DNA from 3 places in the Streptomyces sp. NPDC001728 genome. Region 2 is predicted to be linked to each of the others. Evidence: riboswitches for the same ligand, from Rfam matches in the RefSeq annotation. Region 2 holds a riboswitch; each other region holds the start of a gene.
What was found. A riboswitch is a leader RNA that binds a small molecule or an ion and turns the genes downstream of it on or off. The one in region 2 is predicted to bind cyclic di-AMP.

Region 1: another riboswitch for cyclic di-AMP. It lies ahead of ABT154_RS02860 (M23 family metallopeptidase); the one in region 2 lies ahead of ABT154_RS09340 (LysM peptidoglycan-binding domain-containing protein).
Region 3: another riboswitch for cyclic di-AMP. It lies ahead of ABT154_RS20325 (M23 family metallopeptidase); the one in region 2 lies ahead of ABT154_RS09340 (LysM peptidoglycan-binding domain-containing protein).

The regions. Positions count from the first base shown of each region.
Region 1 is NZ_JBEOZK010000001.1:610,507-617,010, reverse strand. Features, by position in the region: gene ABT154_RS02870 (PrsW family intramembrane metalloprotease) at 1-379, shown strand, start outside; gene ABT154_RS02865 (aldo/keto reductase) at 411-1,355, opposite strand; gene ABT154_RS02860 (M23 family metallopeptidase) at 1,452-2,579, opposite strand; cyclic di-AMP (ydaO/yuaA leader) riboswitch at 2,591-2,737, opposite strand; gene ABT154_RS02855 (PP2C family protein-serine/threonine phosphatase) at 2,939-4,150, opposite strand; gene ABT154_RS02850 (MFS transporter) at 4,353-5,582, opposite strand; gene ABT154_RS02845 (PLP-dependent cysteine synthase family protein) at 5,579-6,504, opposite strand, start outside.
Region 2 is NZ_JBEOZK010000004.1:316,612-323,115, reverse strand. Features, by position in the region: gene ABT154_RS09360 (SIS domain-containing protein) at 1-214, opposite strand, end outside; gene ABT154_RS09355 (DeoR/GlpR family DNA-binding transcription regulator) at 364-1,170, shown strand; gene ABT154_RS09350 (phosphocholine-specific phospholipase C) at 1,338-3,362, shown strand; gene ABT154_RS09345 (DUF6197 family protein) at 3,375-4,037, opposite strand; cyclic di-AMP (ydaO/yuaA leader) riboswitch at 4,407-4,563, shown strand; gene ABT154_RS09340 (LysM peptidoglycan-binding domain-containing protein) at 4,568-5,497, shown strand; gene ABT154_RS09335 (phosphoribosyltransferase family protein) at 5,491-6,504, opposite strand, start outside.
Region 3 is NZ_JBEOZK010000013.1:40,681-47,184, forward strand. Features, by position in the region: gene ABT154_RS20310 (bifunctional acetate--CoA ligase family protein/GNAT family N-acetyltransferase) at 1-2,233, opposite strand, end outside; gene ABT154_RS20315 (HPr family phosphocarrier protein) at 2,499-2,780, shown strand; gene ABT154_RS20320 (GntR family transcriptional regulator) at 3,001-3,684, opposite strand; gene ABT154_RS20325 (M23 family metallopeptidase) at 3,864-4,634, opposite strand; cyclic di-AMP (ydaO/yuaA leader) riboswitch at 4,647-4,812, opposite strand; gene ABT154_RS20330 (M16 family metallopeptidase) at 5,013-6,380, opposite strand; gene ABT154_RS20335 (M16 family metallopeptidase) at 6,407-6,504, opposite strand, start outside.

The DNA of each region.
Region 1 (6,504 bases), on a different contig from region 2:
GCTGCGCACGATATCCGGGGAGCTCCCGGCGTACGCGGCGGCCGGCTGGATCTCCCCCGCCGAGCCGCTCGCGCTCTCCTCGATGCGCGCCCGCCGGCTGGCCCGGGCCTTCGCCGCGCGCACGTACGGGCCGCCGGCCTCGCGGGCGGTCGGCGAGTACGAGTCCTTCGCGACGACCCTGGCGTTCCTGCGGAACCGGGCCCGGCGCGGCACGGCGGGCCCCGACTTCCCGGCCCGTGAGCAGGAGCTGCTGCACCATCTGTGGCAGCGCAGGGAGGTCGCGTCCCCCGCGCTCACGTACGCGGCGCGGGCGACGGGCCGGGCGTGGGCGCCGCCGCAGTACCTGGACTACGGCGGCTACAACCCGTACCGCAGCTAGCCGGACGAGCGCCCCCGGGCTGAGACCTCCGTCAGGCCGACGCCTCGGTCAGGAGGGTCAGCTCGGCCTCCGTGAGGGTGAGGCCGGCGGCGGCGACGAGCGCCGGGACCTGCTCGACCGTACGCGCCGAGGCGATCGGCGCGGCGACCGTCGGGCGGGCGGCGAGCCAGGCGAGGGCGACGGTGGCGAGTTCCGCGCCGTGCGCCTCGGCGACCGTGTCGAGCGCGGAGAGCACGGCCCGGCCCCGCTCGGTGTCCAGGTGCCCGCCGGCCCCGGCGGCGCGGACGCTGTCGACGGTGGTGCCGGGACGGTACTTGCCGGTGAGGAATCCGGCCGCGAGACCGTAGTACGGGACGGCGGAGAGCCCGGCCCGCTCGACGGTCTCCAGGAGCGGGCCCTCGTAGGTGTCGCGGGAGACCAGGTTGTAGTGCGGCTGGAGGGCCACGTAACGGGCCAGGCCCTCGGACTCGGCGAAGTCGAGGGAGGCGCGCAGCCGCTCCGGGGAGATGTTGGACGCGGCGACGGCGCGCACCTTGCCGTCCTTCACCAGCTGGTCGAGCGCGGTGACGATCTCCTCCACGGGCACCGACTCGTCGTCGAAGTGCGTGTAGTAGAGGTCGATGTGGTCGGTGCCGAGGCGGCGCAGCGACTCCTCCGCGCCGGCCTTGATGGTGGTGGCGGAGAGCCCCTTGAAGTGGGGGTGGGCGCCGACCTTGGTGGCGACGACGATGTCCTCGCGGTTGCCGCGGGAGGCGAGCCAGCGGCCGATGACGGTCTCGGACTCGCCGCCCTCGTTGCCCTCGGCCCAGGCGGAGTAGACGTCGGCCGAGTCGACGAAGTTGCCGCCCGCGGCGGCGTAGGCGTCGAGGACGGCGAAGGACTGCGCCTCGTCGGCGGTCCAGCCGAAGACGTTGCCGCCCAGGGCGAGGGGGAAGACGTGCAGGTCGGAGCTGCCCAGCGGGCGGAGAGCGGTCATGATCGGTCAACCTTCCGCGCCGCCGGGCGTATTCCGTAGGGGCTCCGGGGCGCCTTCCGTAGGGGATGCGCCCGGGCCCCTACGAGGTCCCCGGCCTCAGAGGGTGAGGCCCTTGGAGCGGAGCCAGTCCGCCGGGTCGATGCCGTCGCCGCCGGGCGTGTGCACCTCCATGTGGAGGTGGGCGCCGGTGACGTTGCCGGTGGCGCCGACGCGGCCGATGGTCTCGCCGGTGCCCACGGTCTGGCCCGCGCCGACCGTCATGGACGAGAGGTGGCAGTACCAGACCTCGGTGCCGTCCGACAGCTCCAGGACGATCCGGTAGCCGTACGAGCCGGACCAGCCGGCGGACTTCACGGTCGCGCCGTGCACCGCCTTGAGCGGGGTGCCAGTGGGAGCGGCGAAGTCGAGGCCGGTGTGGTGGCCGGAGGACCACATCGAGCCGGACTGCATGTACGTGGCGGTGAGGGTGTAGGAGGAGACGGGCAGCGAGTAGCTCGCGGCCAGCGCGGCGAGCCGCTCGGCCTCCGCCTTCGCCCTGGCCGCCGCCTCCGCCTTGGCCTTCGCTTCCGCCTCGGCCTTCGCCTTGGCCTCGGCCGCCGCCTTCTCCGCCGCGTCGGCCTTGACCGCCGCCTCGGCCGCGGCCTTCTCGGCCGCCGCCTTCTCCGCGGCGGCCATGTCGGCGGCGTCGGCGGAGGCCTGCTGCTGCTCGGCCTGCTGGAGGATGCGGGCGCGCAGGGCCTCACCCGCGTTGCCGGTGCCGGCCGCGGTCCTGTCGAGCTGCTCGGCCCCCGCACCCTGCTGGGTGTCGGCGCCCTGCCGCTCGTCGAGGGTGGTGTACGCGGCGGCGGTCAGCGGGTTCGGGTTGGCCCGGGCCGCGCTGACCGTCTCGGGGGTCTCGTCGGGGAGGAGGTCCCCGACACCCGGGAGGTCGTGGGCGTCCGGGAGGCCGAGGTCCGGGAGGTCGGGAAGGTCCGGGAGCGAGATCGCGACCGGGGGCTTCTCCTGCGCGGTGGCGAGACCGCCGGCGCCGACGGCGGCGATGACGCCGACGCCGAGGACGGTGGAGGAACGGGCGAAGTTGGAGCGCTGCTTGACGACCCGGTGCCGGCCGCCGGCGCGGAGGGATCCCTCGGTGGGGTTCCACTCGGTGTCCGGGGCGGCGGGACCCGCACCACCACCGAAGGCATCGAAGGGGGCTTCGGGTGCGGGAGTGTTGGACGCCACGAAGGCGCGCTCCTTTCCTTCCTTCTCGCCTACCGGGTTAGCTGACGGGTTCGGAGCAGGAAGGTCTCCTACGGGCACGCTCGCACAGGTGCGAATGGCCCGATTCACCCCAAGTAGTGGTTCCCCGGTTCCTCTTCAGGATTCGGCGCGTGCGCACGGTGCCGCCTCTTGCGACGGCTGAAACGACCGCGCTGCGTTATCGAACGTTAATAGACAGGGGCTCCCGATTCCAAGCCGTTCCTCTTGATCATTCATTGAAATGGTAGAGAATGGCCCGAGTTGACCCCGGTTCAGAAAGGGGCCGCGGAAGCCGCGCGATCTGACGTTATGTCAATTGTTATCGCAGCGACACCCCGTGACTACGAGCGGTGACCGGGCCTGCCCGGCGGCACCACCGGCATCGTCCGCCGCCGCCCCTGCTGCCCCTCCGACGGACGGCTCACCGCGAGCAGCGCCATGTCGTCCGTCGACCCGCCGCCCGTGTGCAGTCGTACGTCGTCCGCGAGCGCGTCGAGCAGTTCCTCGGGACCCGGGAAGATCCGGCCGGCGAGCCGTGACACCGGGTCGTAGAAGACGCCCGCCGCGTCCCGCGCCTCGGAGAGGCCGTCGGTGTAGAAGAGCAGCGTCGCGCCCGGCGGGAACGGCCGCGCCTCGGCCCGGTCCGGCCACCCCGCGAGATCGCCCATGCCCAGCGGCAGCGCGGGCTCGCCCGGCTCCAGCACGTCGAGCCGCCCGTCCCCGTACAGCAGCAGCGGGGGCGGATGGCCGCGGTTGACCACCCGTACGAAACCGTCGAAGGTGCCGCTGCCGTCACCGGGCGGGATCTCGGCGAGGACGGCGGTGGTGAACCCCTCGAAGGCGTCGAGCCCTTCCCTGCGGGTGCCCTCCCGGGTCAGCGCCCTCTCGAGGCGCTGCGCCACACCCTCCAGGTTCCGTTCCTGCTCGGCCGCCTCCCGGAAGGCCCCGATGACGACGGCGACGGCCTCGACCGCGTCCATGCCCTTGCCCCGGACGTCCCCGAGGACGAGCCGCACCCCGTAGGGGGTGTCCTGGACGGCGAACAGGTCGCCGCCGATGAACGCGTCCGCGTGCGCCGCCTCGTAACGCGCCGCGCACTGCAGTCCGCCGATCCGCTCGGCGGGCGTCGGCAGCACCGCCTTCTGCGCGGTCTCGGCGATGACCCGCGCCGAGGCGAGCCGTTCGCCGCTGCGGCGCACGACCCGGTTGATGAGGAGGGCGAGCGCGGAGACGGTGACGACGGTCAGGGTCTCGGTGAGGGCCGGCACATCGTCCGCGGTGCCGTTGGAGAGGTGCAGCCCGACGGAGGCGAGGACGGCGGCGATCCCGGTGAGCAGCGTCGTGAGCATCGAGAAGAAGGGCGCGGCGATCAGCGGGGCGGCGGCGAGCATCGGCGAGGCGGTGTACGGATCCGGCGTCGCCACGTCGAACACGACACCGCCCACGATGAGCAGCGGGGGCAGCGCGCGGATGAACCGCCGGGCACCGCCGTACTCGGGACGGCCCTCGCCGCCCCGCCGCCTGCCGCCCGCCGCTCCTAGGGGGTGCCGCACCTGTGGTCTCCTGCCCGGTCCGTACCCGGCCGCGGTCCGCACCGCGCCCTCCCAGGGTGGCCGCCGCCCCGGAGGGCGGCGACTTCCACGGGGCCGACTGGCGTACGGCGGGGGCGACCGGCGGGTGGACGGGCGGGGCGGACGCTCAGCCCCTCGATCCCGCCGTCCAGTCCGCCGGGGCGGGTTCCTCCGCCAGGCGCGCTCAGTCCGCCGGAGCGGCTTCCTCCGCCAGGCGCCCGCCCCGGGCGAGCAGCGCCATCGCCGCCGCGCACCCCAGTCCCACCGCGCACAGCGCGAGCCACGGCAGCGCCGACCACCCGGTCACGTCGAGCAGCGCGCCCGTGCCCAGGTTCCCGAGGGTGATCCCGATCCCGCACACCGTGTTGTAGAGCCCGTAGTGGGTGGCCACCCAGCGCCCCCGGGACAGGGCGACGACGGTGTCCATCTCGTAGGGGTAGAGCACCGCGTTCGCCACCGCCAGGACCGCCGCGCACAGCAGCAGCCCCACCAGCCCCCGGCCGAGCGCGGCCGGGAGCAGGAACGCGCCGCCCATCAGGGCGAGCCCGAGGACCAGACACCGCTCCCGGCTCAGCCGCCGCTTGCACCAGGCGGTGATCCGCAGCTGCCCGGCGAGCGCGACCAGCGCCGAGACGACGAAGAGCGCGGTCGTGGGGCCCGTCCCGCCGGCCGCGAGCGGCAGCGCCAGATAGACCTGGAAGGACAGCACGTACGAGCCGGTCATCGCGAGCGAGAACAGCCAGAAGGTGCGGTGGGCGAGGACCGTGCGGAACTGCCCCCGCACCTCCCCGGCCCGCGCCGCCTTCCCCGCCCTCACGGGCATGTACCGGAGTTGTACGAGGGTCAGCCCGGCGAAGAGGACCGCCGCCACCACGCACGTCAGCCGGAACGACACCCCTGTCAGGGCCACCCCGACGAGCGGCCCGAGGAGGATGCCCGCCTGGTAGTAGACGTTGAACAGCGCGAAGGCCTCCACCCGGCGCTCCTCCCCCGCCTCCGCCGCGAGGCAGGCCCGTACGGCGGGGTTGAACAGCGCCCCGGCGAGACCGGTCGCCAGCGAGGCGGCGATCAGCATCGGCAGCGACTGCGCGAAGGCGAGCGCCCCGAAGCCGACCGTCCGCAGCGCGCAGCCCGCCACGATGAGCGGCTTGAAGCCGAGCCGGTCGGCGAGCGCCCCGCCGACGAGGAACATGCCCTGCTGGGAGAGGTTGCGGGCGCCGAGCACGAGCCCGACCGCCCAGGCCGCCATGCCGAGCCCGTCCGCGAGGTGCGCGGCCAGATACGGCATCAGCATGTAGAAGCCGAGGTTGATGGTGAGCTGGTTGAGGAAGAGGAGCCGGACGGCCGGCTCGAAGGTACGGCTCTGCTTCCAGACGCCGCCCCTGGACTTCGCGGGTGCGGTCGCCGTCGTCACCGGACACGCTCCATGGCCTTGCGGGTCCAGCCGTCGACCGGCACGCCGGCCTCGTACCCCGCCGGGTCCTCCCGTACGGGCCCGTCGAGAAGACCGTGCGCCGCGCAGAACTCGTCGTTGAAGACGGTGTCGAAGTACCGCTGCGGCCCGTCAGGGAAGACGGCCGCGATCCGCGTCCCGCGCGGCCGGGTGCGGGCCAGCCAGCCGGCGACCAGCGCGACCGCGCCCACGCTCCAGCCGCCGGTCGCGAACTGACGCGAGGCCAGGCGGCGGGCCGCCCGTACCGCCTCGGCCGGCCCCACCCAGTGGACCTCGTCGAAGGCCCCGTGGTCCACGTTCCCCGGGTGGATCGAGGAGCCGAGGCCGCGCATCAGCCGCTCCCCGGCGGGCAGTCCGAAGACGGTGGAGCCGACGGAGTCCACACCGACCAGTTCGAGCGCGGGGCTGCTGGTGGCGCGCAGCGCCCGGGAGATCCCGGCCGAGTGGCCGCCGGTGCCGACCGCGCAGACGAGGACGTCGATCCGGTCGAGCTGCCCGGACAGCTCGGCGGCGAGCCCGGCGTAGGCGTCGGGGTTGTCGGGGTTCCCGTACTGGTTGGGCCACCAGGCCCCGTCGAGGCCCACCAGGAGTTCGGCGACCCGGTCCATCCGGGCCTGCTGCCAGCCGCCGTGCGGGCTGGGCTCCCGTACGACATGGACCTGGGCGCCGTGGGCGACGAGCATCCGCTCGACGATCGGTTCGAGACCGGGGTCGGTGACGACGTGCACCGGGTGGCCGTGCAGCACCCCGGCGAGGGCGAGACCGAGACCGAGGGTCCCTGAGGTGGACTCGACGATCGGGGCGCCGGGCCGCAGCTCGCCGCGCCGGCGGGCCTGCTCGACCATGTAAAGGGCGGCGCGGTCCTTGATGCCGCCGAAGTTGA
Region 2 (6,504 bases):
CCGAGGCGGCGAAGGCGTCGGTCTCGCCGTGGCCGCCGGACTCGCGCAGTTCCGCGTAGGCCAGGGCCATGAACCAGGAGGTGCCGCAGCCGATGACCGCCACGCGCTCGCCCCGCCGAGGCAGGGCGGCGGTGTGCTGGGGCAGGGTGCGGGCCGCCTGGCGCCAGGTCGTCGGCTGGGAAGCGATCTCCACGGCGGTACGGGTGGTGCTCATGGCCGGTCTCCTTGCAAGATGAGTGCGATGTGATGACTGAAGTTGTCCTAAGTCAGGCTTATTCAAGCAGAAACTTGCATTCTCTTTCCAGATCCCGCACACGTCGGCGGATAGAATCGGACGCGCGCACGAGCCCGAGGGAGGGACCCATGCCCAAGCACGAGCGGTGGAACACGCTCCTTGAACTCCTCGCAGCCTCGGGGAAGCTGGAGGTCGAGGAGGCGGCGTCCACGCTGGACGTCTCCGCCGCCACGATCCGCCGGGACCTCGACGAGCTGGCCGAGCAGCAGTTGCTGGTACGGACCCGGGGCGGCGCGGTCGCGCACGGCGTCTCGTACGAGCTGCCCCTGCGGTACAAGTCGACCCGGCACGCCCCGCAGAAGCGCCGCATCGCCGAGGCGGCGGCCGACCTGGTCGCGCCGGGCGAGGTCGTCGGCCTCAACGGCGGCACGACCACGACCGAGGTGGCCCGCGCGCTCGCGCTGCGCTTCGCGGGCGGTCGCCCGGAGGGCCCGGGAAGCACCGCGCCCGCCGGGCCCGCCCTGACCGTGGTCACCAACGCGCTCAACATCGCGGGCGAGCTGGCGGTGCGCCCGCAGATCAAGATCGTCACGACCGGCGGGGTGGCCCGCCCCCAGACGTACGAGCTGGTGGGGCCGCTGACGGTCGGCGTACTGAACGAGGTCGTCCTCGACGTGGTGGTCCTGGGCGTCGACGGGGTCGATCCGCACCTGGGCGTGATGGCCCATCAGGAGGACGAGGCGAGCATCAGCCGGCTCTTCGCGGAGCGCGCGAGCCGGGTCGTCGTGGTGACCGACTCCTCCAAGCTGGGCCGCCGGGCGTTCGCCCGCATCTGCGGTCTGGATCGGATCGACCTGCTCGTCACCGACACCGGGATCAGCCCGGAGGCTGCCGCGCAGCTCACCGAGGCCGGCGTGGAGGTCCTCACCGTCTGACAGATCCGATGCCATTGGTATGAAGTCGGACCAATTCCTGCCCCCTTGCCACTTGGCCCTGGTGTGTTAATCCAGTAATTACCTCGCAGGCGTATACCTTTAAGCCGCCCTCCCCCATGATGTCCCCGACGTGCCGCAGGGGCACAGCGTGACAGGAGGGGCGGGGCATGCTTCCCATCAGCCGCAGAGGGTTCGTCGGGATCGGCGCGGGGCTCGTGGCGGGGGCGGCCCTGCCGCCCGTACGGGCCTCCGCCGCCGCGACGGCGGCCACCGGCACCCTCACCGACGTCAAGCACGTGGTGATCCTCATGCAGGAGAACCGCAGCTTCGACCACTACTTCGGCACCCTGCGCGGTGTGCGCGGCTTCGCCGACCGCGCCGCGGGCAACCTGCCCGGCGGCTGGGGCATGTTCAACCAGCCCAACTGGGGCGGCCGTCAGTACCCCTGGAAGCTCAGCGACACCCCGCCCGCCGGCGGCGTCGACGGCGAGACCCTCGCCCAGTGCAACGGCGACCTGCCGCACAGCTGGACCTCGCAGCACGCCGCCTGGAACAAGGGGCGCATGGACAACTGGGTCACCGGCGTGGGCAACACCCGCTCGCTCGGCCACCTCGGCCGTACGGACATCCCCTTCCACCACGCCCTCGCGGACAACTACACGATCTGCGACGCGTACTTCTGCTCCACGCTGAGCGCCACCGGCCCCAACCGCACCTTCCTGTGGAGCGGGAAGGTCGACGGCTCCAGCAAGGACGGCGGCGACGAGTCGGGCCTCACCTGGGAGACGTACGCCGAGGCGCTCCAGCGGGCCGGGGTGAGCTGGAAGCTCTACCAGAACGCGCAGGACAACTACGGCGACAACGGTCTCGCGTACTTCAAGAAGTTCACCGACGCGCGCCCCGGCGACCCGCTCTACGACCGCGGCATGGGCTCGGTCCCCAAGGTGACCGGTTCGACCCCGGACGACATCGCGGCGGCGATCCGCGCCGACGTCGTCGCCGGGACGCTGCCGCAGGTGTCGTGGGTGGTGGCGAGCGAGGCGTTCTCGGAGCACCCGTACGCCCCGCCCGGGGACGGCGCACACTTCGTCGACCTGGTCTACCGCGCGCTCGCGGCCGACGCCGAGGTCTTCGACTCGACCGTGCTCTTCCTCAACTACGACGAGAACGACGGCTTCTTCGACCATGTGCCGCCGCCGGTCGCCCCGCCCGGCACGCCGGGCGAGTACCTCGACGGCGTCCCGATCGGCCTCGGCTTCCGCGTCCCCATGATTGTCATGTCCCCGTGGACCCGGGGCGGCTGGGTGAGCTCCGAGGTCTTCGACCACACCTCCGTGCTCCGCTTCATGGAGAGCTGGACGGCGGCCCTCGGCACCCCGGCCACCTGCCCCAACATCAGTGCCTGGCGGCGGAAGGTGACGGGCGACCTGACCGGCGTGTTCGACTTCGCCCACCCGGTGTACGGGGTGCCGGCCGGCCTTCCGGCCACGGCGAAGGTCATCGGCCAGTCCACCTGCGGCCCGCTGCCCAACCCGGCGCCGCAGAACAACGCCCTGCCCGCGCAGGAGTCCGGCACCCGGCCGGCCCGCGCCCTGCCCTACCAGGTGAACGGCAACCTCGACCGCTTCGAGTTCGGCGCCGCCGGAAAGATCCTGGCCTGGTTCTCGATGACCAACCAGGGAACCGAGGCCAAGCGGGCGGCGCACTTCTCGATCCACCCCCACCAGTACCGCGACACGGCCGCCTGGCAGTACACGGTCGACGCCGGCGCCACCGCGTCCGACTACTTCAACATCGGCCTGGGGTCGGGCTCCGGCAAGTACGACATCTCCATGATGGGCCCCAACCGCTTCCTGCGCCGCTTCATCGGCGACGCGTCCAAGGCGGGCAAGGCCATCGAGGTGGCGGCCCGGTTCGCGACCGAACCGGGCACGGGCAGGACGGCCCTGTACTTCAAGCTGAGCAACACCTCGGCCGGGCCGGTGACCTTCACCGTCCGCTCGAACGCCTACCGTACGGACGGCCCGTGGACGTACACCGTCCCGGCGAACTCCACCCGCGAGGACTTCTTCAACGCGGTGGCCTACACCAACGGCTGGTACGACTTCACGATCCTCGCCGACATCGACGGGACCTGGTCGCGCCGGTACACCGGCCACATCGAGACCGGGGCACCGAGCATCAGCGGGTGAGCCGGGGCCGCGTCAGCGGCCCGCGAGCGCGGCGCGGTGGATCGTGGCATCGAGCAGGGCCACCGCGTCGGCCGCCGTACGGCCGGGAGCCCTGTTCCACGGTCCGATCAGCTCGTGCCAGCCGCGCGAGCGCAGCTCGGTCATGATCCAGGCGGCGGCCTCGTTCATCGTCGTCGCCCCGCCGTAGCCGAGGCGGTGGGCGGCGAGCAGGGCGCCGCAGACGCACCGGGCCCCCCGGGCGTCGCGCAGCTTGTAGGGGGCGTTCTGCCAGCCCCACTCCGTCAGCACCAGGCGCGCGTAGCCGAGGTGGACGGAGGGGCGCAGTTCGGGCTGTCCGATGCGGCGCCAGGAGTGCAGCCGGTCGGGCAGGACCGCCCCGAGCCGGCCGGGCAGGCGGCGCTCGACGGGCAGGGGCGGGGGGAGCGCGTCGAGCGCGTCGGCGACGAGACGGTCCACCGGGACGGTGAGCAGCCGTCTCCATCTCTCCACGTGCGGGGCCGGTACGGCCGTGGGGGCCGGGGCAACCGTGGGAGCCGGGGCAACCGTGGGAGCCGGGGCGGCGGTGGGGGCGGCGGTCCAGTCCGTGACGATCCGCTGCCAGGTCGCGCTCTCGTAGAGCGCGACGGCCTCGCGGTCGAGGGTGTCGGGGCTGAGCAAAGGGGTGGAGGGCGACATCCGGGCGGCTCCTCGGTCGGGGTCGCCCCCATCTTTCACGAAGAATGTCCGGTTTGCGACTTTTACCCCGCCCTGCACACACCTCTGGTGGGGCTTTACGGCATGATTCCCTATTAACCGAATTACGTCGCATATTCGGACATTAGGCACCTGGTGACGCGACTCACTTTTCCGGAGACACCCATCCGGCCGTCGCCCGCCGAGGCCGTACCGGACAAGGGAGTTCCGCGGCGCGGAGTTCCCGTCGATCTTGAATTGCGTGAATTCCGTGATCCTTTACGGAGGCCATCGCTCCGGCCCTCTTGTTATCCATCGCATTACTGGCCTACGGTCACCTCCATTCGAGCGGATCGCCGAATCCTGCCACCGCTCGAAATACCTCTATTTTCACCCGACGGCAGGAGCGGGGGACCCACGAATACGCCGGCCCGGATTCCGGGACGGCTCGGGGTGCAGCCGCGTGTGCGCGGCCGGACATCTCCCGTCCGAACCCGACAGCTCACCCCGCAGGCGCCGGAGAGGACACCGTCATGCCTGCAGTCGCCAAGCACCGCCGCTCCCGCCGCAACCCCGTCTCCCGTGGATGGGTGCTGGTCGGGACGGGTGGGGCCGCCATCGCCCTGCCCCTGATCGCCCCCGCGGGAGCCAGTGCCGCGCCCGTTTCGGCAGCACCGGAAATCGCCGTCCGTGTCGTCGCCGCCCCCGCCGCTCCGGCCGCCCTCGCAGCACCGGCCAAGGCCCCGGCAGCCCCCGCCGCCGCACGCACCTACACCGTCGTCGGTGGCGACTCGCTTTCCCTCATCGCCAAGAAGAAGGGAATTCAGGGCGGCTGGAAGGACCTTTACCGAGCCAACAGGGCGACCGTGGGTGACAATCCGTCACTTATTCATCCGGGTCTTGAACTGACGATTCGTCGGGATTCCGCGAAGCCCGCCCCCGCGCAGGCGAAGAAGACCTCCGCGACCACCGAGCGGGCGAAGAAGTCCTCCGCCACCACCGAGCGGGCGAGTCGCTCCGAGCGCCGGACCGCCCCCGTCACCGCCGCCGTCGCCACCGGCACGGGCGCCTCCGCCGCCCAGGCCGTGCCCGTCGCCGCTCCGGCCGCCGTCCAGGCCGCCCCGGCCGCGGCCACCCGGTACGCCGACAACCTCGACGGCTGGATCCGCGAGTCGCTGGACATCATGGCCCAGCGCGGCATCCCCGGCTCGTACGACGGCATCCTCCGCAATGTGATGCGCGAGTCCTCGGGCAACCCCCAGGCCATCAACCTCTGGGACTCCAACGCGTCGGCCGGCACGCCCTCCAAGGGTCTGCTCCAGGTCATCGAGCCGACCTTCCAGGCCTACCACGTACCCGGTACGGCCATGGACCTGTTCGACCCGGTCGCCAACATCACCGCCGCCTGCAACTACGCGGCCGACCGCTACGGCTCCATCGACAACGTCAACAGCGCCTACTGATCCCGGAAATGCCTGGTGAACCAGGAGGTGGCGAGCTCCGCCACCTCCTCCAGGGCGCCCGGCTCCTCGAACAGATGGGTGGCGCCCTCCACGACCTCGAGCCGGCTCTCGCAGCGCAACAGCGACCGCGCCCGCCGGTTGAGGTCGAGGACCGGCACGTCCCTGCCTCCGACCACGAGCAGCGTCGGCGCGCGGACCCGCGCCAGGTGGTCGGCCGCGAGGTCCGGCCGGCCGCCGCGCGAGACGACCGCGGCCACCGGCGAAGCCGGGTCGCCCGCCGCCCACAGCGCGGCGGCCGCTCCCGTACTGGCCCCGAAGTACCCGAGCGGCAGGCCGTCGCTGACCGGCTCCCCGGCCAGCCATTCCGTGGCTCCCGCGAGCCGGCCTGCGAGCAGCGGGGTGTCGAAGACATGGGCCCGGTCGACCGCCTCGGCCTCCGTGAGCAGGTCGAACAGGAGCGTGCCGAGGCCCGCCCGGTTGAGCGCGGCGGCGACGGCACGGTTGCGCGGACTGTGCCGGCCGCTGCCGCTCCCGTGGGCGAACAGGACGATGCCGGTGGCGCCTTCGGGCACCGCGAGCCGCCCGGCGAGGGTGACCCCGGGGAGCGGGACGCGGACGTCCGCGTCCTGGACGACCGGGTCGTGCGCGGCACGGATCCGGTCGAGGCAGGCGACCACCTCGGCGTCGGGGGTCTGGGAGAAGTCCTGGTAGAACTGGCCGATCGCGTAGAACGGCTCCGGCGTGCGGACGCTCACGGTCTCGTCGGCCTCGCCGCCGAGCCGGGCCGTCCAGCCGTGCGGTGCGACCGGGACCGCCAGCACGATCCGGGCGGCGCCCCTGGCCCGTACCACCCGGCAGGCCGCGAGGGCGGTGGCCCCGGTGGCGAGCCCGTCGTCGACGATCAGGACCGTGCGCCCCTCCAGGGGCACGGCCGGTCTGCTCCCCCGGTAGCGGCGACCGCGCTGCTCCAGTTCGAGGTGCTCGCGCTCCTCCACGGCGGCGAGTTC
Region 3 (6,504 bases), on a different contig from region 2:
TGGTGGCGGGGGGCGGGGTGGGGTGCGGGACGGCATCGCCCGACGGCTCGGCCGTCGCCGGGCCGGGGCCGGCGGGGGTACGGCCGGGGCTGGGAGGTGCATGGCCCCGGCCGGAGCGCGCCTGGTCGGGGCCCGGCCCCGACTGGTAGGGGCCGGTGGAGGCCCTGTCCGGACCGGACCCCGCCCGCACCGGCGTCGTCGTCGGCGGCGGAGTCACTGGCTCCCCGGTCCCGGCCGTAGCCATAGCCCCGCCATGCGACGGCGGCGTGGCGGAGCGCAGCCCCGTCACCGCCCCCACAGCCCGTCCCGGCTGCACCGGCCGCGTGCTCGTCGCGACCGCCAGGGCCTCCGCGAGGCCGCCCATCTCGACGTGGACGACGACGACCGGCTTCGTCGGAGCCGGGGCGGAGGCGACCGCCTCCCGGAGCGCGGCGGCGAGGACCTCCCCGTCGCCGAACTCGGTGGCGCCGTTCTCCCCGACCCAGGGGATCGCGTTCACGACGACCGCGTCCGAGGTCTCGTCGGCCAGCGCCGCCGCGAGCGCGTCCCGGAAGTCCGCGGGCTCCGCCGCCGTCGTCAGGTCGAGCGGCCTCAGCGGGCGCAGCCCTTCGGTGAGGCAGGCGTCGTACGTGAGGAGGCCGAGGGACTCGGAGTTGCCGAGGATCGCGACCCGGGGCCCGGCGGGCAGCGGCTGGGCGGCGAGGAGCAGCCCGGCGTCGACCAGCTCCGTGACGGTGTCGACGCGGATGACCCCCGCCTGGCGGAGCAGCGCGGAGACCGTGGCGTGCGGGATACGGGTGACCGGGACGCGGTGGCCGGGCGGTGCGCTGCCGCTGTGCCGGGCGCCCTTGACGACGACGACCGGCTTGACGGCGGCGGTACGGCGGGCGAGGCGGGTGAACTTCCGCGGGTTGCCGATGGACTCCAGGTAGAGGAGGACGACGTCGGTCCCGGGATCGTCGTACCAGTGCTGGAGGAAGTCGTTGCCGGAGACGTCCGCGCGGTTGCCGGCCGAGATGAAGGAGGAGAGGCCCGCACCCCGCCGGTGGAGCCCGGCGAGGAGGGCGATGCCGATCGCGCCGGACTGGGTGAAGAGCCCGATCCGCCCGGCGGCCGGCATCTGCGGGGCGAGGGAGGCGTTGAGGCGGACGTCGGCGGCGGTGTTGATGATCCCGAAGGCGTTGGGTCCGATGATCCGCATTCCGTACGAACGTGCCTGGCGTACGAGCTCACGCTGACGCTCGCGTCCGGCGGCCCCGCTCTCGGCGTATCCGGCGGAGAGGACGACGAGGCCGCGCACCCCGTGCTCGCCGCAGTCCGCGACGGCCTCCGGCACCCGTTCGGCGGGGACGGCGACGATCGCGAGGTCGACGGGTTCCCCGATGGCGCCGACGGAGGGGTACGCGGGGACGCCGTCGAACTCCACGGCACCGGCTGCGCTCCCGCCGCCCTCCCCCAGCGCAGCGTTGACCGCGTACACGCGTCCGGTGAATCCCGCGCCGAGGAGGTTGCGGAGTACGGTCCGGCCGACGCCGCCCGGGGTGCGCCCGGCGCCGACGACGGCCACGGACCCGGGGTTGAGGAGTCGTTGTACGGAGCGCGCCTCGGCCCGCTGTTCCCGGGCGCGCTGCACGGCGAGGGAGCGGTCGGTGGGTTCGAGGTCGAGGTGGAGCCGTACGGACCCGTCCTCGAAGCTGCGCTTCTGGGTGTAGCCCGCGTCCGTGAAGACCTTGATCATCTTGGTGTTGGCGGGGAGCACCTCGGCGGCGAAGCGGCGGATGTCCCGCTCGCGCGCGACGGCCGCGATGTGTTCGAGCAGGGCGGAGGCGACTCCGCGCCCCTGGTGGGCGTCCTGGACGAGGAAGGCGACCTCGGCCTCGTCCGCCGGGGCGGAGGCGGGCAGTCCGCGGTCGTCGATGCGGTCGTAGCGCACGGTGGCGATGAACTCGCCGCCGACGGTCGCCGCGAGGCCCACCCGGTCCACGAAGTCGTGGTGGGTGAAGCGGTGGACGTCCTTGGCGGAGAGCCGCGGGTAGGGGGCGAAGAAGCGGTAGTACTTCGACTCGTCCGAGACCTGCTCGTAGAAGCTGACGAGCCGCTCGGCGTCGTCGGCCGTGATGGGCCTGATGCGCGCGGTGCCTCCGTCGCGCAGCACCACGTCCGCTTCCCAGTGGTCGGGGTAGCTGTGGTCCGGCTGGTCCGCCGCTTCCGACTGCTCCGACGCGCTCTGCATGGGGTCAGCCTAAGGCCGCGACACGGCCACGGCACCGGCCACCGCACCGGTCGCGGCACCGGCCCCGGCACCGGTCACGACACGGTCGCGACACAGCGGCGACATCGGTCGCGCGGCGGGGGTGCGCCGTGCAAGGTAGGAGCACGCCGGGCGCGGCACACAAGGGCCGAAAGGCGGTCCGATCCGGGTCCGAGGTCGGCGTGAGCACGGAGCATCCCGTGAGAGACTGGTCTAGACAACCGCTTAAGACTTGAAGGGCAACACCATGGCTGAGCGCCGCGTCAACGTCGGCTGGGCCGAGGGCCTGCACGCCCGCCCCGCGTCCATCTTCGTCCGTGCCGCCACGGCTTCCGGCGTTCCGGTGACGATCGCCAAGTCCGACGGCACGCCCGTGAACGCCGCCTCCATGCTCGCGGTGCTCGGTCTGGGCGCGCAGGGCGGCGAGGAGATCGTCCTCGCTTCGGAGGCCGACGGCGCCGAGGTCGCGCTGGACCGCCTGGCGAAGCTGGTCGCGGAGGGCCTGGACGAGCTCCCCGAGACCGTCTGATCCGGGTCCACCCGACCCACCCGTACGACGAAGGGCCGTGCCCGCCGGAACCCCGGCAGGTACGGCCCTTCGCTTTCCGCCGGACTTTCACGCGCCCTCTTTCGCCCTCTCGTGCCGCCCGATTCCCCGGCAGCACAAAAGGACGGACGGCAGCAAGAGATAATACGGGCACCCCGAAACACCCCCGCCGAATTCCCATTCCTTGTATACGGCGCCCGCGTTAATTCCGGGCACTCGCCGTGTTGACGACATGTTGCGAAACCCTCACACGGCCCCGGTCCGGCCTCTTGAGCCGGTGCAGCGCCTGCGAGCGTTCCGCGTGCAGCGCCGTCAGCGCCCTCGCCCGCTCGGCGTCGCCGCGCGCCACGGCGTCCACGATCGCGCCGTGCTCGGCCCAGGCCTCCACCGGCCGTTCGGGCTGCTCGACCACGTACATCCAGGCGATCTTGTGCCGCAGCTGGGTCAGCAGCGCCGTCAGGGCGGGGCTCCCGGAGGCCTGCGCGAGCGTCTCGTGGAACCAGCCGCCGAGTGAGCGCAGATCCTCGCCCTGGCCGCGCCTGGCCCGCTCCTGACCCAGCCTGACCAGGCCGCGGAGGACCTTGAGATGCGCCTCCGTACGCCGCTGGGCCGCCCGCGCCGCCCCCAGCGGTTCGAGCAGCGCCCGCATGTCGAGCAGATCGGCCGCCTCCTGCTCGGTGGGCTCGGCGACCTGGGCGCCCGCGTGGCGGCGGGTGACGACGAAGCCCTCCGACTCCAGGGTGCGCAGCGCCTCACGGACCGGGACGCGGGAGACCCCGTACCGACGGGCGAGCTGGTCCTCGGTCAGCCGGCTCCCCCGCTCGAAGACGCCGGAGACGATGTCGTCCCGGATCGCCGTGCACACCGAGTGCGCGGGAATGCGCATGTCCGACCTCCGCCTTGGTCGCGCGAGACAATTCGATCGGCGCCTTTCCGCGCCCGGCCTCCGACTCTATTGCAGCCCGTGGGTATTTCCGATGGCCGCACGGAATGTGAAGGGTTTTCGACCGACGAAAAGCCCCGGCTCAGCACGAGCCGGGGCTTTTGTGATGCGTGCCGCCGGTGTCAGACGTTGACGCCGCGGGCGCGCAGGTAGGACAGCGGGTTGATGTCCGAGCCGTAGTCGGGGCTCGTGCGCGCCTCGAAGTGGAGGTGCGGGCCGGTCGAGTTGCCGGTCGAGCCGGAGACGCCTATGTGCTGGCCGGGCTCGACGCTCTGGCCGACGTACACGTCGATGGAGGACAGGTGGCCGTACTGGGTGTACGTGCCGTCGTGCATCCGGATGACGATGTTGTTGCCGTACGCGCCGCCCCAGCCGGCCTCGACGACGGTGCCGGAGCCGACGGAGACGACGTTGCTGCCGTAGGCGGCGTGGAAGTCGATGCCGGAGTGGCTGCCGGAGGACCAGAGCGAGCCGCCGGTCTTGTAGCCGGTGGACACGTAAGAGCCGTCGACGGGGAGCTGGAAGGAGGCCAGACGACGGCGCTCGGCCTCGCGGGCGGCGCGCTCCTTGGCCTGACGGATCTCCTTGGCGCGGGCCTCGGCCTTGCGCTTCGCCTCGGCCTGGGCCTTCGCCTTGGCGGCGGCCTCGAAGGCCTCCCGGTCCTGGGCGTCGGCCTGGGCGTTGAGCCGGTCCGCGAGGGAGTCCTCGGTGATGACCCGGGTGAGGCCGGTGTCCTCGACGGAGCGGTTGTCCGTGTCGGCGGCGAGCGCCGGGGAGGCGAGGGTTCCGATGACGCCGGTGGTGGCGAGCGTCGCGACGCCGGCGATGCCCGCCGTGCGGCGCACCGTCCGGCTCGGAGCACGATGCTTCCCGGTGGCACGGGTGAACGCCATGGAGGGGCTGGTCCTTTCCTTCCTTCTCGCCTACCGGGTTAGCTGACGGGTTCGGAGCAGGAAGGTCTCCTACGAGCCCCTCCGTACGAGACGAAGGCGCCCGATTCACCCCAGGGACTACGCGTGGGTCCCCGGCTCCCCAGGCTCGCGCCTGACGGGGACTCGGCGATGACTGTCCGATGCCGCGGATGCGGCGCGTGCAACTGGCGAACAGCCGCACCGACGCTATGCGGATCGCCTGTCGATCACCAACCAGACGCGCTTTTTGTAAGACATGCCACAGGCCATACGATGAGACTTACCGTCAATACGGACAAAGCGGAGAACCCCGACGAACTATCCCGTCGGGGTTCTCCGTTGCCGGTTCGGCGACCGGAATCAGCCGGTCACGACCGTCACTTCACCGATGCCGAGCGCGCGCACCGGCTCCGCGATCTGCGCCGCGTCGCCCACCAGGACGGTGACGAGCCGGTCCACCGGGAAGGCGCTGACCACGGCCGCGGTCGCCTCGACCGTGCCGGTCTCGGCCAGGCGCGCGTACAACTGCGCCTGGTAGTCGTCCGGGAGGTGCTGCTCGACCTGGTCGGCGAGCGTCCCGGCGACCGAGGCGGCCGTCTCGTACTTGAGCGGCGCGACGCCCACCAGGTTCTGCACGGCCGTCTCGCGCTCCGCGTCCGTGAGCCCCTCGGCTGCCAGGGTGCGCAGCACCCTCCACAGGTCGTCGAGAGCCGGGCCCGTGTTGGGGGTGTCGACGGAACCGCTGATGGCGAGCATCGCGGCGCCGTTCCCCTCGGCGTCCGAGCGGAGCACCTGCCCGAAGGCCCGCACGCCGTAGGTGTAGCCCTTCTCCTCGCGCAGGACCCGGTCGAGTCGCGAGGTGAGGGTGCCACCGAGGCAGTAAGAGCCCAGCACCTGGGCCGGCCAGACGCGGGCGTGCCGGTCGGCGCCGATGCGGCCGATCAGCAACTGGGTCTGGACGGCGCCCGGACGGTCCACGATGACGACCCGTCCGGTGTCGTCCGCGGTGATCGGCGGCATCGGGAGCGGCTCGGCCGGCTCGCCGGTCCAGGCACCCAGGGTCTCCGCGAGGACCTTGTCCAGGTCGACGCCGGTCAGGTCGCCGACGACCACGGCGGTGGCCGTCGCGGGCCGGACGTGCGCCTCGAAGAAGGCGCGGACGGCGGCGGCGTCGATCGCCTCGACGGTCTCCTCCGTGCCCTGGCGCGGCCGGGACATCCGGGACTCGGCCGGGAACAGCTCCTTGGAGAGCTGCTTGGCCGCGCGACGGGCCGGGTTGGCGGTCTCGTGCGGGATCTCGTCCAGCCGGTTGCGCACCAGACGCTCGACCTCGGTGTCCAGGAACGCCGGGGCGATCAGGGCCTCGGAGAGCAGCCCGAGCGCCTTGTGCAGCCGGGAGACCGGGACCTCCAGGGAGACCCGTACGCCCGGGTGGTCCGCGTGCGCGTCGAGCGTGGCGCCGCAGCGCTCCAGCTCGGCCGCGAACTCCTCGGCACTGTGCTTGTCGGTGCCCTCGGAGAGCGCGCGGGCCATGATGGTCGCGACGCCGTCGAGCCCGGCGGGCTCGGCGTCCAGCGGGGCCGGCAGGAAGATCTCCACGGCCACGACCTGCTGGCCGGGACGGTGGCTGGTGAGCAGCGTCAGACCGTTGTCCAGGGCGCCGCGGTCCGGGGCCGGGAAGGCCCAGGGGCGAGCGACACCGGGCGCCGGCTGCGGGTGGAAGTCCATGCTCGTCAAAGACGCGGCAGTGTCGGTCACTGGTCCGCCCCCTCTTCCTCGTCGCTGTCGCTCTCGCTCTGTTCGGTCGCCAGGGGCTCGTAGACCAGCACCGCGCGGTTGTCGGGGCGCAGCT